Regions from separate parts of the Bacillus smithii genome, predicted to be linked through region 2. Evidence: predicted binding sites of a transcription regulator. Region 2 holds the regulator's gene; each other region holds the start of a gene.
The links. Region 2 encodes LexA, which represses DNA repair genes until DNA is damaged. Its sites were predicted from a motif close to CGAACATATGTTCG; they were not measured.

Region 1: BSM4216_RS04235 (YhjD family protein) is a predicted target of LexA. The motif match lies at 1,602-1,615, and genes of this name have one in related genera.
Region 3: addB (helicase-exonuclease AddAB subunit AddB) is a predicted target of LexA. The motif match lies at 1,389-1,402, and genes of this name have one in related genera.

What each region holds. Positions count from the first base shown of each region.
Region 1 is NZ_CP012024.1:894,833-898,119, forward strand. Features, by position in the region: gene BSM4216_RS04225 (IDEAL domain-containing protein) at 24-254, opposite strand; gene BSM4216_RS04230 (competence protein ComK) at 447-1,004, shown strand; gene BSM4216_RS04235 (YhjD family protein) at 1,192-1,584, opposite strand; gene BSM4216_RS04240 (TVP38/TMEM64 family protein) at 1,838-2,461, shown strand; gene BSM4216_RS04245 (FUSC family protein) at 2,594-3,287, shown strand, end outside.
Region 2 is NZ_CP012024.1:1,723,162-1,726,448, forward strand. Features, by position in the region: gene BSM4216_RS08110 (DUF896 domain-containing protein) at 5-238, opposite strand; gene BSM4216_RS08115 (YneB family resolvase-like protein) at 313-978, opposite strand; gene yneA (cell division suppressor protein YneA) at 994-1,308, opposite strand; gene lexA (transcriptional repressor LexA) at 1,465-2,085, shown strand; gene BSM4216_RS17240 (ISL3 family transposase) at 2,320-2,976, shown strand; gene BSM4216_RS17245 (transposase) at 2,990-3,287, shown strand, end outside.
Region 3 is NZ_CP012024.1:898,985-902,271, forward strand. Features, by position in the region: gene BSM4216_RS04255 (transposase) at 38-1,042, opposite strand; gene addB (helicase-exonuclease AddAB subunit AddB) at 1,558-3,287, shown strand, end outside.

The DNA.
Region 1 (3,287 bases), 830 kb from region 2:
GATTAATGTAGAGAAGTATCTTTTTAAATACCAAAGCGTTTTTCTAATTCAATCAATTTGGCGGAAAGTTCAAGGAAGGATTCTCGATCTCTTGCATCCAATGTTTTGTCGATTTCTTCCATCAGCTGTTTCTTTTCCTTGTTCAACAAGATTTCATTCAAAAGCATATCGATGTAAACATCAATCATATTCTCGTGGCTGAGTGGCGCTCCATTCGACTTCATCATCTCGGTATAAGATCTTTTACTTTCCATTTCGCTCACCTCGAATGCCTTTTTTTTATTATATGGAATTTGAGACAAATATTCAACTGAAATTTTATAATTTTTTGAAAAATTTTACCTGAAAAATGAAAAATCGGTGTTTTTTGAAAAGGAATGAGACATTCATTTGAAAAGATGGTATGCTAATCAAAAAATGGAAAAAGAAGAAAGGAGAAAATGGCTATGGAAAAGGAAAAGAAAAACAAAATGATGTTAGAATACGAGATCAATCCCTTAACTATGATCATCCTTCCGGCAGAATATGGACAAAAAGTGTATTCCAAAATTATGGAAGTAGAGGATGAATATATTTCAACGATGAAGCCTTTCGATGTCGTCAAAAGAAGCTGCAAGTACTATGGAGCGTCTTATTCAGGCAGGAGAGAAGGGACCCGACAATTAATCGGCATTACCCATAAAGCTCCGATCATTGTGGACCCGTTTCATGCGATTTATTTGTTTCCTACATTGTCTCCTGCAAAAAGCGACTGCATATGGATCAACCACGAACATGTGGCGGCTTATGACCGAGCTGATGCCTATGAAACATCCGTCACCTTCAGCAATGGAAAATCACTTCGTCTCCCCATCTCTAGAAGCTCCTTTGAATCACAGTTTATGCGTACCGCCATGCTGAGAATTCGTTTTGAACAAAGAATGCAGCATATTGAAAAAAAATATGGGATGAATGCAGACAAAAGAATGGCGTTAGAAGGCTATCACCCTTATCATTTCAGGTAAAAGAAGTCCAGAGTGGAACACTTTGTTCTTTGCTCCATTAAAAGTAAAAGGCATGTGCTGACGGAAAGGTTTATTCCTCAAAGGTGGACGAGTGATCCATTGCGAAATGTAAAGGAATAGGCCTTTCTTGCCAGCATGATCTTTCTTAAACACGGATCTTCCCTTTATGCGAAATAAGAGTTTGTTTTTATCCGTTTGATGGATTGGCTGAATTAGAGGGGTTATGATATCGTTCGAACAAGTAATATTTCATTAACTCTTCTACTTTATTGCGAAGTCTCGGATTAAAGTAATTATGATACTCTTCATAGCCGTTATATAAAAATACATACATCGTAAATAAATCATCTGATCGGACTTTTTCCGCTTTCATGCGGCGGTCCCGCATATATTTGCGGGTGTTCGCCAAATCTTTTTGTACCTCTTTTATCGTTTGGGCGATCCAATCTATATAAGGATTTCTCAGCTTAAAAGGGCTTTTTTCCACCACTTTTAGATCTCTATTTAAAACGGTTAAAAGCATAGGCAAATAAATAGCTTGTTCTAAAACATCACGGTCATCAGGAGGAATCCTTGTCATCTTTACTCTCCCCTAAAAGAACATTTGTTCGTATATATTTTACTGAGATGAAGCCATCATTTCAAGTATTCACGCCATGACTCTTTTCCATGCTTTTTAGGTGTAAATGTTTAAAATAAATGATCTCGTTATGATAAAATAATAAAGTCATCTTCTTTTTGTCCGGAAAATCTGCCGGATTTTTGATAATGAATGTGGAAAAATGATAGTGATAGGGGTTAACAGAGGATTGAATGAGAGGAAAAGGAATTAAATGGATTTTGAGACTCTGACAAATGGGTTTACACTTGAACACGTAATGGACTTAATCCGAAAATATCGTTCATTTGGGCCGATACCAGGAATTTTGCTTCCCATGATGGAGGCGTTTTTTCCGTTTTTGCCTCTGTTTTTATTTGTAATGGCCAACGCCAACGCTTTTGGTCTCTGGTTAGGATTTTTGTTTTCCTGGGTTGGAGCTGTTGCCGGCGCTTTGCTTGTTTTTGGATTGATCAGGAAATTCGGGCAAAGAAGAATGCTTCGCTTTCTGAAAAATCATCCGAAGGTAAGCAAATTGATGAACTGGCTGGAAAGACATGGGTTTGGCCCGCTCTTTTTATTGATGTGCTTTCCGTTTACGCCGTCTGCTCTCATCAATATAGTGGCCGGGCTTTCCAATATAAAAAAATACCAGTATTTCATAGCTGTAGTGGCTGGTAAAATGGTGATGATATTCACGATCAGCTTCATTGGCCATGATGTCGTTTCCCTTATTAAAAAGCCGCTTCGGACCGTGATCGTGGTGATCGTGATTTTTATCCTTTGGCTTGCAGGGAAATGGCTGGAATTGCGATTGAATGAAAAAGAACACAAAAAGGGAAAGCAACCTGGTACATAAAAAAGAAAAAAGGACTGTTCTCCTGCTTGAAAACGGATTTCAGTGGAGGACGGTCCTTTTCGTCATTGCATAAATCGTGTTGGAAAAACCAAACTAATTCCTGATATTTGCTACATATCAGGAGGGATGCAGGTGGGGCAAATAAAGCTGACAATGCCAGAAAAAATAAGCCTGATTCTCAAAATGGTGATTGGATCAGCCGTTTCATGGGAATCGGCCATTTTATTTGGTTCAAAATATCCTTATTTAGGACCGATTTCACTCATTCTTTGTTTACAAACGACGATCATGAAAACGATCCAATTTGGAATCGCTCGAATCGTCGGAACGATCATCGGGGCAGCGTCTGTTTTCATTCTCGCATCTTCTTTGCATGCGAATGCCTGGTCATTGGCTATTGTCATGCTGGTCAGTCTTGTCATCCCTCTCCTTTTAGGGGCTGATGGCATTATGCTGCACCAAATTGCACTAAGCGTACTGCTCGTTTTTGCATTTGAGCATAAGCTTGAGGGATATGGATTGGATCGAATCCGAGATTCCATCATTGGGGTAGCCGTGGCTCTGTTGCTGCAACAATTCTTCCATCCGCCTAATTTAACAAAAAAAGCAATGAAAGAAGTGGAAGAATTGCCTGAAATATTAGCGGATAAACTGAAATCCTTGGCAGTCTGGCTTGACGCAGGAGCCCTTTTCTTGTTGGAGTCTTCCCTCCGCAATTGGAATGACGGAAAAACAATAGCAAATATTGCATTTCATAAGAATTATGAGAACCTTTCAAATGAAAAATTTTACTTTCCGGCTATGTGGCATGCACAGCATCTACTCT
Region 2 (3,287 bases):
GTTGTCAATGAAGCTTTTTCCTCATTTGGATATTTCTTAATTTCTTTGGTGTGACTTCTTGACCAGTTGAATCGAAAACCCGGACCTTTTCAATGGTTTCTTTCATAGAAGAACGAAATGCAGTTAAATATTCAGCGCGCAAACGAGATTGCTCTTTCGCTTCTTCTTGAGTTAATCCAACTGTTTTAGATTTTTTTGCCAGTTCATTGATTCTAGCAATCTTATCACTTGAAAGCATACCGTTGCTCCTTTTCATTTGATATCCCTATTTTAATGGAAATCATACTAGAAATAGAACAAAAAAACAAGAATTCAGTCTTGTTCATTCAACTGTTTCGATTCATTCTTCTGTCTGTCCATATATTCTTGGTAGCGGCGATGGACGGTTGCTTTTGAGACATCGTAGCCGAATCCTCTTAATGTAGCTGCAATTTCCGCAAATGTAAGATCGTTGTTGCGCAATCGAATGATTTCTTCTATTGGGAGTGTTTTGCGTTCTCTGCCTAAAGGATTTCCGGATCCTTTTAAATTCTTTTCAGGCCGATATCCCTTTTCAACTGCTCTTATCATTCCTCTTTTGATTTTTAGATTATGTATTTTTCGCTGATATTCTTCCACCATGCTTACGATTTTAAGAACCATCGAATCCGACTCTGAAAGCTGAAGTTCTCCTTTGTCAGATATGCTAAAAACTTTAGCCCCTTCTTTATAAATGCAATGCAAAAGAGCAATTTTGGCATTGCCTCTTCCAATTCTAGTTTCATCTTGAATCAATACTGCGCCAGCTTTTTTGTCTTTTAACATATCTAACATCTCCAGCACGCCGGGACGATCCAAATCATAACCGCTTGCTTGGTCACGAATAACAGCTGCCAGTTCAAATCCAAACTCTGAAGCGAGCCGTCGAAGTTCCTCTTCTTGCCTTTCCAATGATGTTTCCTGAGTTTCTTTTGTCGTGCTCACTCGGCAATAGATAATGGCCTTCGTGTTTCATCACTCCTCTTTATAAGCAACTTGATGTTTTTTATTCACGGCTGTAACCGGAATAATAATTTTATCACCTGGCTTAATGACAGGGCTGGCAAGATGATTCTTCTGTTCCACCCATTTGACAAATTCATTATAATCCATGTTGTGATGGTCCCCATATTTCATGGCGATCGACCATAACGAATCTCCTTCATGCACTACGATTTTCTGATAATTTGGCTCCTTTGTCATTTGACCGATGATAAATAAACCGGACAGAACGGAAACAATCACTAAAATGATGGCGAAACGGTAGTTTTTCCACACCCATTTTATCATAAAAATTACCTCCGAACGAATGTTTGTTCTTTTACGAAAAATTGTAATACGAACATTTGTTTGAGTCAACTCTTTTTTCGAACTTATGTTTGTATTCCAACTCTTGGCATGCTATAATACCTTTAACAGAAAGAGATACGGGGGGGCTGCCTTAAAATGACTAAGTTATCAAAGAGGCAACAAGAAATCCTTGATTTTATTAAGAACGAAGTGAAAACGAAAGGATATCCACCATCTGTGCGTGAAATTGGCGAAGCAGTAGGGCTAGCTTCCAGTTCGACTGTCCATGGCCATTTGGCGCGTCTTGAGAAAAAAGGGTTGATTAGAAGAGACCCTACAAAGCCTAGAGCGATTGAAATACTCGATGCCGAAGATGATATCATTCCGCGCCAAAATGTGATCAATGTACCAATTGTTGGAAAAGTAACAGCCGGGATTCCCATTACGGCCATTGAAAATATTGAAGAATATTTTCCTCTTCCAGAGAGGCTGGCACCCAGCGATGAACAGATATTTATGCTGGAAGTTATGGGTGACAGCATGATTGAAGCTGGAATTCTTGATGGAGACTACGTCATCGTCCGCCAACAGCAATCCGCACTAAATGGGGAAATTGTTGTCGCTATGACAGACGAAAATGAAGCCACTGTCAAAAGATTTTTTAAAGAAAAAGATTACATAAGGCTTCAGCCTGAAAACTCATCAATGGAACCAATCATTTTGCGTGATGTGAAAATTCTTGGAAAAGTGATTGGAATTTACAGAGAAATTCATTAATGGATGTATACCATAAACGGAAAAAGCTTGTCTTACTTTCTTATATATGTACAGTTGCAATACGTTATGACGCATTACGGAAAAAAGCGCTCATCGCCTGAAGATGAACGCTTTTTTCTTTGGTTCTATACTAAATGTTGGGGTTAAGAGACTTTTCAGGCAAAATAAAAGCACTTACGAAGATCTCCCTTTAAAATGATAGTTGGCGACTACATCAAAAAGGAGATTTCGTAAATGCATTCTCATTTTATCACAAAACTGCTTGGGTTAGAAGATGTTGAAATCACTCATGTAGAGGATCAAATCACTCACTTTGAAATCCATATTCAAACGCCTGTAAAAGTTCAAAAATGCCCCTGCTGTCAGAAGGAAACTTCCTCTGTCCATGATGATCGAATTCAAAAGATTCGTGATGTAAAGGTCTTTGAAAAATATTGTTTTCTCATCTTGAGAAAGCGCCGATACAGATGTAAGTCCTGTGGAAAACGGTTCTACGAACCCTATTCTTTTCTAGAGCGTTACCAGCGCCACACGAAACGACTCCTCCAAGCTCTTTTGGTTAAAGTGAGGGAGTATAACTTTAAGCAGGTTGCCAAGGAAACAGGACTTGGGCATTCCACCGTCATTCGGCTCTTTGACAAGTACTATTCCTATGACAATAAGGCCCTCCCGAAAGTTCTGGCCATTGATGAATTGAAAGGGACTTCTGAAACGGGCAAGTACCAATGTATCATTGGCGATCCTGTAAACCGAAGGGTTTACGATATCATTCCTAACAGGAATCTATCCACCCTAAAGGAATACTTCCGTACACTTCCAAGGGAGAAAGTACAGATGGTGGTCATGGATATGTGGGCAGCCCTACAAGACGCTCGCTTTGAAAAGTTTTGATAAACCGATTCTGGTGGTCGATCGATTCCATTATGTTCGGCATAATGTATGGGCATTGGAACGGGTAAGGAAGAGAGTCCAGAAAAACTTTCAAGAGAAGGATCGTAAATCCATGAAGAAGTTGCGTTATCTGCTTCATAAGCCACATGCCCATTTGAATGCAGATGAAATGGAACAGCTGAACTATTTCTTTTCACTGGCCCTTGACTTAAAGAAGGCCTATATCGTAAAAGAGACCTTCCATAAGTGGCTGAAGGAAAGTGACAAAACAAACGCCAAAAGAAACCTTGAGCACCTCTATAAGGTCATAG
Region 3 (3,287 bases), 820 kb from region 2:
ATAGTTATCCACATTTCTGACTATTCTGAACAAATTTTCAAGTAGAGGAGTCCCCTTTTTTATCCAGGCATTTTTCAATCGAATCTTTAATCGCATTCGTTCGTTCAAAAACACAAGTGCCTGGTAATTCGAATGGTGGCTTACCATCTTCTAGAAGAACGGATCGAATAGCCGCAATATAGTCACTTGCTACCTCTTCTTCTATGTTTTTAGATGGAGAATTTTCAATTTTTCTTTCAACTTCCCTTATTCCCCTTAGCTTCTTTTTGATATTCGTTTTTAGTTTTCTATCTTTTTCAACTAATGGTTTGGCTATGTCTTTAAAGTAATGAAACTGACAATATTGATACGGAATATCTGGAACTATTTGTTCAATTGCTAAACGAATGGATTGTTGCCCATCACTGATAAAACCTTGGATTGGATAACCCCAGTCTAAAATGGGTTGAATAATACCTATCAGTTCTTGAGAAGCACTGCTTTTTAAATTATGTGCAGCTAAAATAGTACCACTAAGAACTTCACGGATGACATACAATGTTTCGTTACCTTTTTCGGGTTGGACACCATCAATAGATAAGACAAGTCCTCCATGTTCTTTCACAATATTTTCTAATGTCTCTTTCATATTTTCTTTAACGCTTGCCCGCAGTAATAACGCATATCTTTCATAAAGTTTCTGTACTTGCCTCTCAGAAATTTTTACTTCTTTTTCCGATAAGATAGTAGCTATCTCAGATCGAGTCTTATGTTCTTTAAACCGTAAATATCCGATATATGCGATGACATCCATTCCATAAGTAATGTGCTTCATACTTAATTGTTCGGCTTCAGCTGAACGATATACGGTGTCATTAGAACAGGAGTTATTCTCACATCGGTATCCTAGATTTATGATTTTAAATTCACCTTTTAGGGTAGAAATTGTTTTTCTCCAAACAGGGTGACAGTATACTAATTTATTACCACATTCTGGACAATTAGTTATCTCGGGTCTAAAGTATTTTGATTCGATTGGATTTAATCTATTTTTGGTACGCATAAATAATCACCAACTTAAATAAAATTCAGGTCTATTATAACCTAAATTTAATGTTAGTGTTATTTATTCCGTCTAAGTTTTTTTTTGCAACCTCTTTTTGTACCAGTCATGCTGCAATATTCCCAGCAGCGCAAAAAATAACAAAATAACTGTATGCGTATGAGAATCGTTCTGTTTTTCCGCTCACAATAAGATCGGTTAGGACTCGAGATCACTTTTGCAAAGGTGATAGATAAATCTGCCATATTCAGCTGCGGGTCCCCTTTAATAAACTTTCCTTTTTGTCGAACCGGATAATTCTTTAAAAGTGAAATTTATGTGTAGAACAAGATTGTATTTGACAATACGAACGTATGTTTGTTATTCTGGTAACAATAGATGTTGGTACGAATGACAGGAATCAATGACCGGACAAAACAAAGAATTAGGTTATTTCAAAAAGAGATACGGCGTTTTTTTAATGTATTATAATGGGTATGACAGTCAAGGTACCATAAAACCGGAGAGGTGATCGCATGTCTGTTCGTTTTATTTTAGGACGTTCCGGAACCGGAAAAACGAAGTTCATAATAGATGAAATTACTCACCAATTAATCGAAAATCCATCTGGAAAGCCGATTATTTATATAGTCCCTGATCAAATGACTTTTTTATCCGAATATACGCTTGTGAATACTCCGGGATTGAACGGCATGATGCGTGCTCAAGTTTATAGTTTTTCGCGTCTTGCATGGAAAGTTCTTCAAGAAACGGGAGGATTCGCTCGGATTCACTTGTCTTCAGCCGGTTTAAATATGCTGATTCGAAAAATCATCGAAGAAAGAAAAGAGAATCTGCGGCTTTTTGCTAAAGCAGCAGACAAATCGGGGTTTATTCAGCATGTGGAAAAAGCGCTTATTGAACTGAAACGCTATTGCGTTGGCACTGATGAACTTGCGGCCAGGAGAACGGAGTTTGAGGAAAATGGAGAGGCCCAGCTTTTGATTGATAAATTGCACGATCTCCACTTGATTTACGAAGAGTTTGAAAATCATCTCGTTGACCGCTATATTGCATCGGAGGATTATTTTCAATTATTGGCGGAGTCCATCCAAAAGTCGGAGTATTTGCAAGACGCTCAAATTTATATCGATGGATTCCACAGTTTTACTCCCCAAGAATACTTGGTGATCTACGAATTGATGAAAGCTGCATCTCAAGTTTCGATTGCGCTGACACTGGACCGTCCTTATTCAGAAGAACTTCCGCGAGAAACGGATTTGTTCCGGATGACTGGCGAAACTTATGCTTCCTTGTGGAAAATGGCCCGCGATTCCGGGATATCGACAGAAAATATCATGATGACGGAGTTTGTTCGCAGCAAGGAACAGAGTCTTATTCATTTGGAACGCTTTTTTGACAAAAGGCCGGCCAAGCCGTTTATTGGGGAAGGCGCGCCCGTTGTTTTCGAGGCGGCGAACAGGAGAGCAGAGATTGAAGGAGTGGCAAGAGAAATCCGAAGACTTGTCCGTGAACATCATCATCGTTATAAAGAGATAGCAGTGTTGGTCAGAAACGGACAAGATTATCAGGAATTGATTGAAACTATTTTTTATGACTACGAGATTCCGTTTTTTATTGATCAAAAAAGAACCATGTTAAATCATCCTTTTATTGAATTGATTCGTTCCAGTCTTGAAATTTTAACTAGCTTTTGGCGTTATGAACCGGTTTTTCGCGCTGTCAAAACAGAGCTTCTTTATCCTTTCAAGATGAAAGCAGAGCAGATAAGAGAAAAAATAGACCGGTTTGAAAACTATTGTTTGGCTCACGGAGTGAAAGGGGAACTGTGGACAACAAAAAAACGCTGGGTTTACAGAAGATACAGAGGACTTGAGCTGACGGACGCACCGCAAACGGACGAGGAGCGGGCAATAGAGGAAGAAATAAACGAATTGCGGGCTATGATTCGAACGCCTGTTTTACGGCTCGATCGACGGTTTCGTCAAGCGAAAAACGGAAGAGATTTTTGCGAGGCGCTTTATAAGTATTTTGAAGAACTGGATATTCCGGCGAAACTGGAAAGACTCAGTATGGAAGCTGAAGAAAACGGGGATTTACTGGCAGCTCGTGATCATGAACAAGCGTGGAATGCTATCATTGGATTGCTGGACGAGTTTGTAGAGATGCTTGGCGACCAGCCTTTTACGCTGAAGAAATTCGCAACGATCCTCGAAGCGGGCATTGAATCGATGCGATTTACCAA